DNA from 2 places in the Azospira sp. MPR-E4 genome. Region 2 is predicted to be linked to the other one. Evidence: predicted binding sites of a transcription regulator. Region 2 holds the regulator's gene; the other holds the start of a gene.
What was found. The regulator sigma-54, encoded in region 2, starts transcription at its own class of promoters, with help from an activator protein. The targets are predictions, from matches to a motif close to TGGCACGCTTNCTGCTNA.
Positions count from the first base shown of each region.

Region 1: AC1RTA_RS08775 (nitrate reductase) is a predicted target of sigma-54. The motif match lies at 5,668-5,685, and genes of this name have one in related genera.

Region 1 is NZ_JBXAST010000022.1:41,476-48,481, reverse strand. Features, by position in the region: gene dnaX (DNA polymerase III subunit gamma/tau) at 1-495, shown strand, start outside; gene AC1RTA_RS08810 (YbaB/EbfC family nucleoid-associated protein) at 511-834, shown strand; gene recR (recombination mediator RecR) at 834-1,436, shown strand; gene petA (ubiquinol-cytochrome c reductase iron-sulfur subunit) at 1,646-2,242, shown strand; gene AC1RTA_RS08795 (cytochrome b) at 2,246-3,550, shown strand; gene AC1RTA_RS08790 (cytochrome c1) at 3,564-4,277, shown strand; gene AC1RTA_RS08785 (glutathione S-transferase N-terminal domain-containing protein) at 4,360-4,956, shown strand; gene AC1RTA_RS08780 (ClpXP protease specificity-enhancing factor) at 5,065-5,484, shown strand; gene AC1RTA_RS08775 (nitrate reductase) at 5,707-7,006, shown strand, end outside.
Region 2 is NZ_JBXAST010000016.1:19,559-26,564, reverse strand. Features, by position in the region: gene AC1RTA_RS07170 (hypothetical protein) at 1-124, opposite strand, end outside; gene AC1RTA_RS07165 (hypothetical protein) at 141-812, opposite strand; gene AC1RTA_RS07160 (PsiF family protein) at 937-1,251, opposite strand; gene hprK (HPr(Ser) kinase/phosphatase) at 1,297-2,232, opposite strand; gene ptsN (PTS IIA-like nitrogen regulatory protein PtsN) at 2,201-2,686, opposite strand; gene hpf (ribosome hibernation-promoting factor, HPF/YfiA family) at 2,842-3,162, opposite strand; gene AC1RTA_RS07140 (RNA polymerase factor sigma-54) at 3,177-4,655, opposite strand; gene lptB (LPS export ABC transporter ATP-binding protein) at 4,722-5,468, opposite strand; gene recX (recombination regulator RecX) at 5,534-5,989, opposite strand; gene recA (recombinase RecA) at 5,986-7,006, opposite strand, start outside.

The sequences.
Region 1 (7,006 bases), on a different contig from region 2:
GCGGCTCCTTCCCGAATTTCCGTCCCGGCCCGAGCTGCAGAAGCCCCCGTCGTACAGCCGGTAACCACTCCTGCGGAGATGATGCCGGCGGCACAGGTTGTCGCCGCTGATAGCGAGGCTCCAGGTGACTGGCAGTCGATTCTTGACAGCTTGCAGTTGTCCGGTATGGCGCGGGCCCTGGCCCAGCACTGCGAGTTGCTGAAGCTGGGCGGGGAGGTGGTGCAATTGCGCTTGCCGCCGGCCCATCGCCACCTGATCATGAAGGCGGCCCAGGATCGGCTGCAGCAGGCCCTGGGCGAATACTGCGGCCGACCGCTGCAGTTGCAGATCGAAGTGGCCGAGGTGAGCACGCTGACGCCGGCGGCGATCCTCCAGCAGGAGCGGGAGGAGCGCCAGGACCGGGCTGTCGCCGCCATCGAGCAGGATCCCTTTGTGCGCGAGGTGATCGACATCTTCGACGCCACGCTGATTGAATCATCCATCAAACCCATCTAGTCGAGGACCACGAAAATGATGAAAGGCGGCATCGCCGGCCTGATGAAGCAGGCCCAGCAAATGCAGGAAAACATGAAGAAGGCCCAGGAAGAGCTGGGTCGCGTCGAGGTGGAAGGTCAGGCCGGTGCCGGCATGGTCAAGGTGCTGATGACCTGTTCCCACGACGTGCGCCGTGTCACGATCGACCCCTCGGTCATGGACGACAAGGAAATGCTGGAAGACCTGATCGCCGCCGCCGTCAATGACGCAGTGCGCCGTGGCGAGGAGCTGAGCAAGGAACGCATGTCCGGCTTCACTGCCGGCCTCAACCTGCCCCCCGGATTCAAGCTGCCCTTCTGATGAGCACCCCATCCAGCCTCGAAGAACTGATCGAGGCCCTCCGCTGTTTGCCGGGGATCGGGCCGAAATCGGCCCAGCGCATGGCCTACCATCTGCTGCAGCGGGACCGCAAGGGCGCCCGCCGCCTGGCAGACGGCATGTCCCATGCGCTGGAGGCCATTCGCCATTGCAGCCGCTGCAACACCTTCACCGAGTCCGATGTCTGCGAGCGCTGCGCCTCCACCAAGCGGGATGCCAGCCTGCTGTGCGTCGTCGAAACGCCGGTGGACATGAACATGATGGAGCAGACCCAGGCCTACAACGGGCTCTACTACGTCATCATGGGGCGCTTGTCGCCGCTGGACGGTGTCGGTCCCCGGGAGCTGCAGCTGGACCGTCTGCTGGCCCGGGCCTGCGATGGCGAGGTCCAGGAGGTCATCCTGGCCACCAATTACACCAACGAAGGCGAAGCGACCGCTCACTACGTCAGCGAACTGCTGCGCAGCAGGGGCATCAAGGTGACCCGGATCGCCCGGGGGGTGCCGGTGGGTGGGGAGCTGGAGTACGTGGATGCCGGCACCCTGGCCCAGGCCATGCGGGAGCGGAAAAACGTGGAAGCCTAGCCCTGGCGGGTCCGATTCTTGACCGGGCTCAGGTTTGGAGCGGCTTTCGACGCATTTGACGACATTGAGTTCCCGGCCCGGTTCCAGTCCGTAGGTGGATTCGAGTATAATCTTCCGGTTTTGTTCGGCCAGGATCATTTTTGCCTCGCCGAAGGCGTTACCGAATTGCTGTTCTGAATTTTAATTTCAACGTTCTAGGGATCTGCGCTATGAGCAAAGAGAACAAAGTGGACTGCGGCAGGCGGCGTCTGATCGTCGCTACCGCGGCCGTGGGCGGGGCCGGGGCGGTGGCGGCACTCGTGCCGTTCGTCGCCAGCATGCTGCCGTCCGAACGCGCCAAGGCAGCCGGCGCTCCGGTGGAAGTGGATATTTCCAAGCTGGAACCGGGTCAGATGATGACCGTGGAATGGCGTGGCAAGCCGGTGTGGATCATCAACCGCACCAAGGACATGCTGGACACCCTGCCCAAGCTGGCCGATGCCGTCGCCGATCCCAAGTCCGAAAAAGAGCAGCAGCCCGCCTACTGCCAGAACGAAACCCGCTCCATCAAGCCCGAAGTGCTGGTGGCCGTGGGTATCTGTACCCACCTGGGCTGTTCTCCTTCCGCCAAGTTCAAGCACGGCGCCGAAGAGGGCATGTCCGGTGACTGGCTGGGCGGCTTCCTGTGCCCCTGCCACGGTTCCACCTTCGACTTTGCCGGCCGCGTTTACAAGGCCAAGCCGGCTCCGACCAACCTGGAAGTTCCGCCGCACATGTATCTGTCCGATACCCGCATCCTGATCGGCGAAGACAAGAAGGGGGCGTAAGGAATGGCTGCCAATACCAATTTCGAAAAGTACAAGTCCGACGGTTCCATCGGCGGCAACGTGCTGGAGTGGGTCGATGCCCGCTTCCCCGCCACTTCCATGTGGAAGGGCCACCTGTCCGAGTACTACGCACCGAAGAACTTCAACTTCTGGTACTTCTTCGGCTCCCTGGCCCTGCTGGTCCTGGTGCTGCAGATCGTCACCGGCATCTTCCTGGTGATGCACTTCAAGCCGGATGCTTCCCTGAACGCCGCCGGCGTGCCCGTGGCTTTCGCCTCCGTCGAGTACATCATGCGCGACGTGCCCTGGGGCTGGCTGATCCGCTACATGCACTCCACCGGTGCTTCCGCCTTCTTCATCGTCGTCTTCCTGCACATGTTCCGCGGCATGCTCTACGGTTCCTACCGCAAGCCCCGCGAGCTGATCTGGCTGTTCGGCGTCGGCATCTTCCTGTGCCTGATGGGCGAAGCCTTCTTCGGCTACCTGCTGCCCTGGGGCCAGATGTCCTTCTGGGGCGCCCAGGTGATCGTGAACCTGTTCTCCGCCATTCCCCTGATCGGACCGGACCTGTCCGTCTGGCTGCGCGGTGACTTCGTGGTGGGCGATGCAACCCTGAACCGTTTCTTCTCCTTCCACGTGATCGCCATGCCCCTGGTGCTGATCGGCCTCGTCGCCGCCCACATCCTGGCCCTGCACGAAGTCGGTTCCAACAACCCCGACGGCGTCGAGATCAAGAAGCTGAAGGACGAGAACGGCCATCCCCTGGACGGCATTCCCTTCCATCCCTACTACACCGTCAAGGACATCGTCGGCGTCGTGGTCTTCCTGATGGTCTTCTCCTGCGTGGTGTTCTTCGCACCCGAAGGCGGCGGCTACTTCCTGGAATACAACAACTTCATTCCGGCCGATCCCCTGAAGACCCCGCCCCACATCGCTCCGGTGTGGTACTTCACCCCCTTCTACTCCATCCTGCGCGCCATGGTGTGGCCGATCCTGGGTCTGGATGCCAAGTTCTGGGGTGTGGTGGCCATGGGCGCTTCCGTGGTGATCTTCGCCTTCCTGCCCTGGCTGGATCGCAGCCCGGTCAAGTCCATCCGCTACCGCGGTCCGATCTACAAGACCTTCCTGACCCTGTTCGTGATCTGCTTCGTGATCCTGGGCTACCTCGGTACCCAGCCGCCCTCCTACTGGGGCGAGAAGGTCTCCCAGGTTTGCTCCCTGATCTACTTCGGCTTCTTCCTGCTGATGCCGTGGTATTCCAAGGTGGACAAGTACACGCCGGAACCCGAGCGTGTGACCATGAAATAAGGACGAGAGCGACATGAAAAAACTGCTTACTGCATTGCTCTTCGCGCCCCTGATGGCGCTGGCCAGCGGCGCCGCCGTGCATCTGGACAAGGCTCCGGACGTTTCCGGCGACAACGCGGCCCTGCAAAACGGCGCCAAGCTGTTCGTGAACTACTGCCTGAACTGCCACGGCGCCTCCTTCATGCGCTACAACCGGCTGACCGGCATCGGTCTGACCGAGCAGCAGATCAAGGACAGCCTGCTGTTCACCGCCGACAAGGTGGGCGAACCCATGCGCGTCGCCATCCGTCCGGACGAAGCCAAGCAATGGTTCGGCGCCACCCCGCCCGACCTGACCCTGATCGCCCGTGCCCGCGCTTCCGAAGCCGGTCCCGGCGCCGACTGGCTCTACACCTACCTGCGTTCCTTCTACCGTGACGACAAGCGTCCCACCGGCTGGAACAACGTGGTGTTCGAGAACGTCGGCATGCCGCACATCCTGTGGGAACTGCAGGGTCAGCAAGTGCTGAACCACGAGACCCACAAGCTGGAACTGGCCGTGCCCGGCAAGCTGTCCGCCGCCGAGTACGACAAGCAAATCGCTGACCTGGTCGGTTTCCTGGTGTACATCGGTGAACCCGTTTCCGGTCTGCGCAAGCAGCTGGGCATTGCCGTCCTGCTGTTCCTCGGCGTGCTCTTCGTCGTTGCTTACGCTCTCAAGCGCGAGTACTGGAAAGACGTGCACTAATCCGCCTGACATTCAGGCTACGGCATCGCCGATCGGGGCTTTTCCCGGCGGCGGTGCCGATTCCTTTTTGAGGTAACGAGTCATGATGAACCTCTACTCCGGCACCACCGATCCCTTCAGCCACCGCTGCCGCATCGTCCTGTTCGAAAAGGGCATGGACTTCCAGGTGATCGATGTGGACCTCTTCAACAAGCCCGAAGACATTGCCGTCATCAACCCGTACAACCGGGTGCCGGTGCTGGTCGAGCGCGAGTTGATCCTGTACGAACCCAACATCATCAACGAATACATCGATGAGCGTTTCCCCCATCCCCAGCTCATGCCGGCCGACCCCATCATGCGGGCCCGGGCGCGCCAGCTGCTGTCCACCATGGAACGGGAAATCTTTGCCTACATCGAGCCCCTGGAAAAGAACGCCAAGACCGCCGACAAGGCGCGGACCGAAATCCGCAACCGCCTGACCGAGCTGGCTCCCATGTTCGCCAAGCAGAAGTTCATGCTGGGCGACGAGTTCTCCATGCTCGACGTGGCCATCGCCCCCCTGCTGTGGCGCCTGGACCACTACGGCATCGACCTGCCGAAGACCGCCGCGCCGCTGATGAAGTACGCCGAGCGCATCTTCAGCCGCCAGGGCTTCATCGATGCCCTGACGCCTTCCGAAAAGGTGATGCGCAAGTAACGAACTGACGGGGGCGCCGCCACGGTGTCCCCGTCTTTTCTCCAGGCCGGCGCCTGCGGTGCCGGTGCGTCGGCCGGACCGGTCGGCGCCATTCAGCGGAAGACTGTCATGCAACTGCCCTCCACCAAGCCCTACCTGATCCGCGCCATTTACGAATGGTGCGTGGACAACGGCTTTACCCCCTACATCGCAGTGGCCGTGGATGACCGGACCCTGGTGCCCCGCGAGTACGTGCGGGACGGCCAGATCGTCCTCAACATCAGCGGCGACGCCACTTCCCACCTCAACATGAGCAACGAGCTGATCAGCTTTGCCGCCCGTTTTGGCGGTGTGGCCCGGGATCTGTCGGTGCCGGTGGGCAATGTGGTGGCCATCTACGCCCGTGAAAACGGGGCCGGCATGGCCTTCGAGGTGGATGAAGAAGTGGAAGGCGAGGGCGAAGTGGTGGCGGATGTCGGCGACGAGACCCCGCCGGAGCCGCCGGCTGCACCGCCCAGCGGCCGTCCCCACCTGCAGCGGGTGAAGTGAGCGGGGGCTTTCCCTCCCGGGTACTCCCCGCCGCTCCACCGGAAACCGCCTCGCGCCCCAAGCCGAGGCGGTTTTTCTTTGGCGCACCAAGCTGGCGCGGGATGCGCCAAGCTGGGGCCGAAATCCAGCCGTTCGCCTGGCGGATTCGCTGTTGTTTATTAGTAACCCATTGATTATTAATGGTGGCATGGCTGTTGCTGTGTTGGGGCAGGAGCCCAGACCATGCCAAATGAAAGCCACTTCCCCCCCAGTGTCACCCCTTCCACCTGCTGCTACTGCGGCACCGGCTGCGGCGTCCTCATCGACAGCCGCGACGGCCGCATCACCGACGTGCGCGGCGACCCGGAGCACCCGGCCAACCAGGGGCGCCTCTGCGCCAAGGGGGCGACCCTGCACCTCACCGCCGCCCCCGGCACCCTTCAGGCCAACCGGGCCCTCTATCCGGAAGTGCGCACCCGCCGCGACCAGCCGCGCCAGCGGGTGAGCTGGGAGCAGGCCATGGCCGTGGCGGCCCGCCGTTTCGCCGCCGTCATCGCCGAGCACGGACCGGAGGCGGTGGCCTTCTACGTCTCCGGCCAGCTGCTGACCGAGGACTACTACGTCTTCAACAAGCTGGTGAAGGGCTTCATCGGCAGCAACAACATCGACACCAACTCCCGCCTCTGCATGTCCTCCGCCGCCTCCGGCTACAAGCTGACCCTGGGCGTGGACGCGCCGCCCAATTGCTACGAGGACATCGGCCTGGCCCAGTGCCTGTTCATCACCGGCGCCAATCCGGCCGCCGCCCATCCCATCGTCTTCCGCCGCATCGAGGATGCCCGGGCAGCCAATCCCGAACTCAAGATCATCGTCGCCGACCCCCGCCGCAGCGAGACGGCCGCCATCGCCGACCTGCACCTGGCCCTGAAGCCCGGCACCGACATCGCCCTCTACAACGCCATGCTGCACGTGCTGCTGGCCGAGAACCTGGTGGACCGGGACTACATCGCCGCCCACACCGAAGGCTTTGCCGCCCTGGAGGCGATTGCGGCGGACTACAGCCCCGCCGCGGCGGCCCAGATCTGCGGCATCCCAGCCGAGGACATCGTCCAGGCGGCGCGCTGGTTCGGCCTCTCCAAGGCCAGCCTGTCCCTCTGGTGCCAGGGCCTCAACCAGTCCCGCCACGGCAGCCACAACAACGCCGCCCTGATCCACCTGCACCTGGCCACCGGCCACATCGGCCGGCCCGGCGCCGGCCCCTTCTCCCTCACCGGCCAGCCCAACGCCATGGGCGGCCGGGAAGTGGGGGGCATGGCCAACCTGCTCTCAGCCCACCGGGATCTGGGCAACGCCGAGCACCGGGCCGAAGTGGCCCGCTTCTGGGGCGTGCCCGAGGTGCCGGCCAAGCCCGGCCTCACCGCCGTGCAGCTGTTCGAGGCCGTGGGCCGGGGCGAGGTCAAGGCCCTGTGGATCGCCTGCACCAACCCGGCCCATTCCCTGCCGGACCAGGCCCGGGTGCGGGCTGCCCTGGAGACGGCGGAAT
Region 2 (7,006 bases):
TTTCGTTGGCCTGCTTGGAGGTGTCGCTGCCGGCGGTGGGCGACGGGCTGTCGAAAACCGGCTGGGCATGGGCCGAACCGGCGCAGGCCAGGGCCAGGGCAATGGGGGCGATGTACTGACGCATGAAAGACTCCGTAGGTTTATTTTTTTGGTTTGCCGGCAGCCCGGCAGTAATCGTTGTAGAGCTTGGCCACGACCTCCTCGGCCTGCTCATGGACCAGCTCCAGGGCCATGCCGGCGGTGTCACTGCCGGAATAGGACTCGGCCTTGGCCGTGGCGGTGGAAATGGTGCGGCCGTCCGCCGCCGCCAGGGTGAAATGCATGGTCACATAGACCTCGGGCAGGCGCACCACCGGGTTGTAGGCGGTGCGGGTGGAAACCCCGCCCTTGAGCACGAAAGCGGCGCCCAGCTTGCTGGAAGCGGCCAGGGCCGCGTCCGGGTCGTTGCGGAAATAGGCCTCCATCTCGGCCTGGGCGATGCGGGCCCGCTGCTCCTCGGCGGTGTAGGTCTTCAGGCCCAGGGCCTTCAGCTTCTGGTTGATCACGGCGGCATGGCGGCCGTATTTGCTGCCCTGCAGCTGGTAGCCGTCGGCCGTCTGGTCGGCCAGGGCCACCAGGATGCCCTGGTTGCGCAATGCCGCCTTGCAGGGTACGGCCAGATGCTGGGCGATGCGGCCGCGGCGGCCCTCCTCCTCGGCAGCACCCTGCTTCTCGTCCTCGGCAAAACTGAAGGCCCGGGCGCCGCCGGTTGCCGCCAGCAGCAGGCCGCAGCAGAGCAGGCGGGAAGCGGCACGCAGGGGGGCAGGCTTCATCTCGGGGCTCCAGGGAAAGTCCCCGGCATCAACGCCGGGGCAGGTGGAATGGGGCAGGCCATTCTGTCAAAAAAAATGCCAGCCTTCAATCGGCTGGCATTTTTGCGGGAAGTCCGCCCCGGGCTTACTTGGCAGCCTGGCTGTCGGCTTCGCACTTCTTGATGAAGGAGGCCTTGGCGGCACCGGCCAGCTTCTTCTCCGCGGCCTTGGACTGGCACTCCGCATTGGCGGCGGGAGCATCGGCGGTCTTGCCGGAGAGGCAGGTCTTCATGAATCCCTTGCGCTCGTCGCCCTTGAGGCCCTTCTCGCCGGCTTCCTTGTTGCAGTTCTTCATGCGCTCCTGCTGGGGCGTCGGCGCTTTGGCCGCGTCGGCGGCGCCGGCAACGGGAGCCAGGCCGATACAGGCCAGGGAAAACAGGGCTAGCAGCATCTTTTTCATGGTGTCTCCGTCAGTGGTCAGGCAGGGCTTACCACTATGCGTTCGTCAAATATCGTCGTCAAGCAGCAGCTTCTGCTGCCGGGTGATGAATTCCTGCATGTTGTCGATGCCGCGCAGCTGCAGGATGCTGTTGCGCACCGCCGCCTCCAGCAGCACCGCCAGGTTGCGCCCGGCAGCCACCGGAATGACCACCTTGCGCACGGCCACGCCGAGGATCTCCTGGGTCTGGGCATCCAGGGGCAGGCGCGGCGCATCCACCCCGGCCACCGGCTTTTGCAGGTGCACGATCAGCTTTAGCTTCATTTTCCGCCGGGAGGCGGTCTCGCCGAAGATGGTGCGGATATTGAGCAGGCCCAGGCCCCGCACTTCGAGGAAGTCCCGCAGCATGCCAGGGCAACGGCCCTCGATGGTGGCGGGAGCGATGCGGGCCAGTTCCACCACGTCGTCGGCGACCAGACCGTGGCCCCGGGAAATCAGTTCCAGGGCCAGTTCGGACTTGCCGACGCCGGAATCGCCGGTGATGAGGACGCCCATGCCCAGCACGTCCATGAAGACGCCATGCACCGACACCGTGTCCGCCAGGCGGCGGGAGAGGTAGATGCGCAGCAGGTCGATCACGGCCGAGCAGGGTTTGGCGGTGGTGAACAGGGGCGTGCCGGTGCTCTCGCAGCCCTCCAGCACGGCCGGCAGCACTTCCAGGCCCTCGGCGACGATGACGGCAGGGGGCTGGGCGGCGAAAATTTCGTTCATCTGCGCCTTGAGGCGCTCAGGATTGACGCGGCTCAGCCACTGGTACTCGGCGGCGCCGATGACCTGCAGGCGTTCCGGGTGGATCAGGTTGAGGTGGCCGACCACGTCGGCGCCGTAGTTGCCCCGCTCCCGGATCTCGATGGAGCGTTCGGCACCCTGGGCCGCGACCCAGGTCAGGGACAGCTTGTCCTGGTGGTCCTCAAACAGCTGGCTGATGGAGATTTGCCGCATGGTTCCCCCAGTCGGTGAACAGGCGGTGGGCGTCGTCGGTGTTGTCGCAGGCGCCCAGGGCCTCGCGGAAGGCCCGGTCGGAGAAACGCTGGGCCAGCTCGGAAAGAATCTGCAGATGCTGCTCGGTGGCCTGTTCCGGCACCAGCAGCACGAACATCAGGCCGACGGGCTTGCCATCGGGGGAATCGAAAGGCACCGGGGCGGACAGGCGCATGAAGGCGCCGGCGGCTTCCTTGAGCCCCTTGATGCGGCCGTGGGGAATGGCAACCCCCTGGCCCAGGCCGGTGGAACCGAGTTTTTCCCGGGCGAAGAGGCTGTCGAAAACCGTGGCCCGGGCGATGCCCAGGTTGTTCTCGAACAGCAGTCCGGCCTGCTCGAATGCCCGCTTCTTGCTGCTGGCTTCGAGGTCCAGCAGGATGTGGGCGGGAGGGAGGAGTTTGGCGATCAGATCCATGGGGCGGGAACCTTCCCCGAACAGCGGGATGGCGGCGGCAGGGCCGGTTGGAGACTGGGATTCAGGCAGGATACCTGGCGAAAAGTGGCGGGATCATAACGGAAAACGACCCCGCCGCCTATGCCTTTCATCCCAGTCCCGGAGAGGGAATCAGATCACTCTTCGATGTGATTCTTGATGGTGTCGCGGTGGTGATCCTGGGCCTTCTGCTTGTACTTCTGCACCTGGCGGTCCAGCTTGTCGATCAGGGTGTCCACGGCGGCATACAGGTCGGCATCCTCGGCATCCACGTGGATGTCCTTGCCGGGCACGCGCACGGTGACTTCAGCCTTCTGCTTCAGCTTTTCCACGGTGAGGATGACGTTGACGTCGATGACGCTGTCGAAGTGACGCGTAACCCGCTCCAGCTTGGCAGTGACGTAGTCGCGGATCGCCGGGGTGACTTCCAGGTGATGTCCGGTGATGTGCAGGTTCATGGCTCGCTCCTTTTTTAGATGGACTTGCGTAGGTTGGCCGGCGAAATGTTGAGCGCTTCTCTGTATTTTGCAATGGTTCGACGCGCCACAACAATGCCTTGTTGGCCAAGAATTTCGGATATTTGACTGTCCGAAAGGGGTTTTTTGGGGTCTTCGGCCGCCACCAGCTGCTTGATCAGGGCCCGGATGGCGGTGGCCGAACAGGCGCCCCCCGTATCCGTGGCCACGTGGCTGCCGAAGAAATACTTGAGTTCGAAAATGCCCCGGGGGGTGGCCATGTACTTCTGGGTGGTCACCCGGGAAACGGTGGATTCGTGCAGGCCCAGGGTTTCGGCGATTTCCCGCAGTACCAGGGGACGCATGGCCACCTCGCCGTGTTCGAAGAACTGGCGCTGGCGGTCCAGGATGGCCTGGGACACGCGCAGGATGGTGTCGAAACGCTGCTGCACGTTCTTGATCAGCCAGCGGGCCTCCTGCAGCTGGCCGGAGAGGCTGGAGCCGCGCTGCTTGGAGAGGATCTCGGCGTAGAGCCGGTTGATGCGCAGGCGCGGGTAGGCGTCCGGATTGATGCTGGCGGTCCACTGGTTGCGCACCTTCTTCACCACCACGTCCGGGGTGATGTAGCGGGCATCCAGGGGCGCGTACTGGGCGCCGGGCCGGGGGTTGAGGCTCTTCACCAGGTTGGTGACGGCGCGCAGGCGCTCGTCGTCGCAGCCCAGCAGCTTCTTCAGCTTGGTGAAGTCCCGGCCGGCCAGCAGTTCCAGATGATGGCGCACCAGCTTCAGGGCCTGGTCCCGCACCTCGTCGGCCGGCAGGGCTTCCAGCTGCAGGGCCAGGCATTCGCCCGGAGTGCGGGCGCCGACACCGGTCGGGTCCAGGTGCTGCAGGTGGCGCAGGGCGATCTGCAGGTCGTCCAGGTCGATTTCCAGCTCTTCCGGCAGGGCTTCCTGCAGCTCCTCCAGGGGCTGGGTCAGGTAGCCGTCCTCGTCCAGAGCCTCGATCAGGAAGCTGACCAGCTGCCGGTCCCGCTCGGAGAGCTGCATCAGGCCCAGCTGCCAGTTGAGGTGGTCGCGCAGGGAGGTGTTGGCGGCCTGCACTTCCTGGAAGTCGGAATCCTCGTCCTCGTCGCGGGAGGCGGAAGGGTAGCTGCCTTCGGCAAACCAGTCCTCGCCCTCGCCCAGGCTGTCCCGGCTGTCGTCCCGGACTTCTTCGGGGCCGTGACTGTCGGCGCCTTCACCGGATTCGCCGCTATCGCCTTCCCGCGGGCCTTCGGCAGCGGCCTCGGCCGTACTGCCGGCGTATTCGCCTTCGCTCCCGCTGTAGGAGGGCTCGTAGTTCTCGTCCTCGCGCTCCAGCAGGGGGTTTTCCAGCAGATACTTCTCCAACTCCTGCTCCAGCTCGAGCGTCGACAGCTGCAGCAGCCGGATGGACTGCTGCAGCTGTGGCGTCAGGGCCAGGTGCTGCGAGAGTTTGAGTTGGAGGGTTGGTTTCATGGACCCGGGGCCGAAGGGGCCGGCGGCAATGAGCGGGTTGAGGGAAAGACTCGGAGACTGGGCTCGTCAGAGACGGAAGCTCTCGCCCAGATATACTTTTCGGACGTCTTCATTATAAACGATCTCATCCGGGCGGCCAGACGCCAGCACCCGGCCCTCATTGATGATGTAGGCCCGGTCGCAGATGCCCAGGGTCTCACGCACGTTGTGGTCGGTGATGAGCACGCCGATGCTGCGGTCCTTGAGGAAACGGATGATCTTCTGGATTTCCAGCACGGCGATGGGGTCCACGCCGGCGAAGGGCTCATCCAGCAGGATGAAACGGGGAGAGGTGGCCAGGGCCCGGGCGATTTCCACCCGGCGGCGCTCGCCACCGGACAGGGCGGCGGCATTGGAAGCGCGAATGTGGCCGATGTGCAGCTCTTCCAGCAGTTCCTCCAGGCGCAGGTCGATCTCGTGCTTGGGCAGCTTCTGCAGTTCCAGCACGGCGCGGATGTTCTCCTCCACGTTGAGCTTGCGGAAGACGGAAGCCTCCTGGGGCAGGTAGGAAATGCCCAGATGGGCCCGCTTGTGGATGGGGAAGTGGGTCACTTCCTGATTCTGCAGCTGGATGGAGCCGCCGTCGGAGGGCACCAGGCCGACGATCATGTAGAAACAGGTGGTCTTGCCGGCACCGTTGGGGCCCAGCAGGCCCACCACCTCACCGCTGCCCACCTCGAAGGACACGTCATGCACCACGGTGCGGGACTTGTAGCGCTTTTTCAGGTTGTTGGCGGAAAGCTTGGCGATGAGGTCGGGGTTCTGCTCGGACATGGGCTATCGGATTCTATGAATGCGGGGGCGTAAAGGCATTGTGCCAGAGGTGTCGCCCGGGGGTTCTACCAGTCGCTGCCGGACTCGTCGTCCCAGCCGCCCTGCAGCACCTGGCGGACGGTGGCGGCGGCAAAGCCGCGGCTGAGGAGGAAGCGGGTCTGTTTGGCCCGCTCGGCCAGATCGGCGGGCAGGGCGGCGAATTTCTTCTGCCACACCTGGCGCGCCCGTTCCAGCTCGCTGCCGCCCTGGGCCAGGGCCGCGGCGACGGTTTCCTCGGCCACGCCCTTCTGCCGCAGCTCCTGGGCCAGCCGGGCATCGCCGTAGCGGCGGGCGCGGATGGCGACCCTTTCACTGGCATAGCGGGCATCGGAAAGCTGGCGGCGGGCCGCCAGGTCGTCCAGCAGGGTCTCCAGCTCAGCCTCGGATTCTGCGTGGGGCGCCAGCTTGCGGGCCAGTTCGGCCCGGCTGTACTCCCGCCGCGCCAGCAGCCCCAGGGCCCGCTGGCGCAGGCTCGGGGTCATTCCCCGGCAGCGGCCGCCGGGGCGGGATTGGCCACGCCCAGGGCTTCCCGGATCTTGCCTTCAATTTCCTGGGCAATGGCCGGGTTGGCCTTGAGGAATTCCCGGGAGTTGTCCTTGCCCTGGCCGATTTTCTCGCCCTTGTAGGAGTACCAGGCGCCGGACTTCTCGATCAGCTTGTTGGCCACCCCCAGTTCGATGATCTCGCCCTCGCGGGAGATGCCTTCGCCGTAGAGGATGTCGAACAGGGCTTCGCGGAAGGGCGGGGAGACCTTGTTCTTCACCACCTTGACGCGGGTTTCGTTGCCGATCACCTCGTCACCCTTCTTGATGCCGCCGATACGGCGGATATCCAGGCGCACGGAGGCGTAGAACTTGAGCGCGTTGCCGCCGGTGGTGGTTTCCGGGGAACCGAACATCACCCCGATCTTCATGCGGATCTGGTTGATGAAGATGACCAGGGTATTGGTCTTCTTGATGTTGGCGGTGAGCTTGCGCAGGGCCTGGCTCATCAGGCGGGCGTGCAGGCCCATCATGGAATCGCCCATCTCGCCTTCGATTTCGGCCTTGGGGGTGAGGGCGGCCACGGAGTCCACCACGATCACGTCCACACCGCCGGAACGCACCAGCATGTCGGCGATTTCCAGGGCCTGTTCGCCGTTGTCCGGCTGGGAGATGAGCAGCTCGCCGATGTTCACGCCCAGCTTCTGGGCGTACTGGGGATCGAGGGCGTGTTCCGCGTCGATAAAGGCGGCGGTGCCGCCCAGCTTCTGCATCTCGGCCACGACCTGCAGGGTCAGGGTGGTCTTGCCGGAGGATTCCGGACCGTAGATTTCCACCACCCGGCCCCGGGGCAGGCCGCCCACGCCGAGGGCCACGTCCAGGCCCAGGGAGCCGGTGGACACCACGTCCACACCCTTGTCCACTTCGGTCTCGCCCATCTTCATGATGGCGCCCTTGCCGAACTGCTTTTCGATCTGCGCCAGTGCGGCGGTTAGTGCTTTGGCCTTGTTGTCGTCC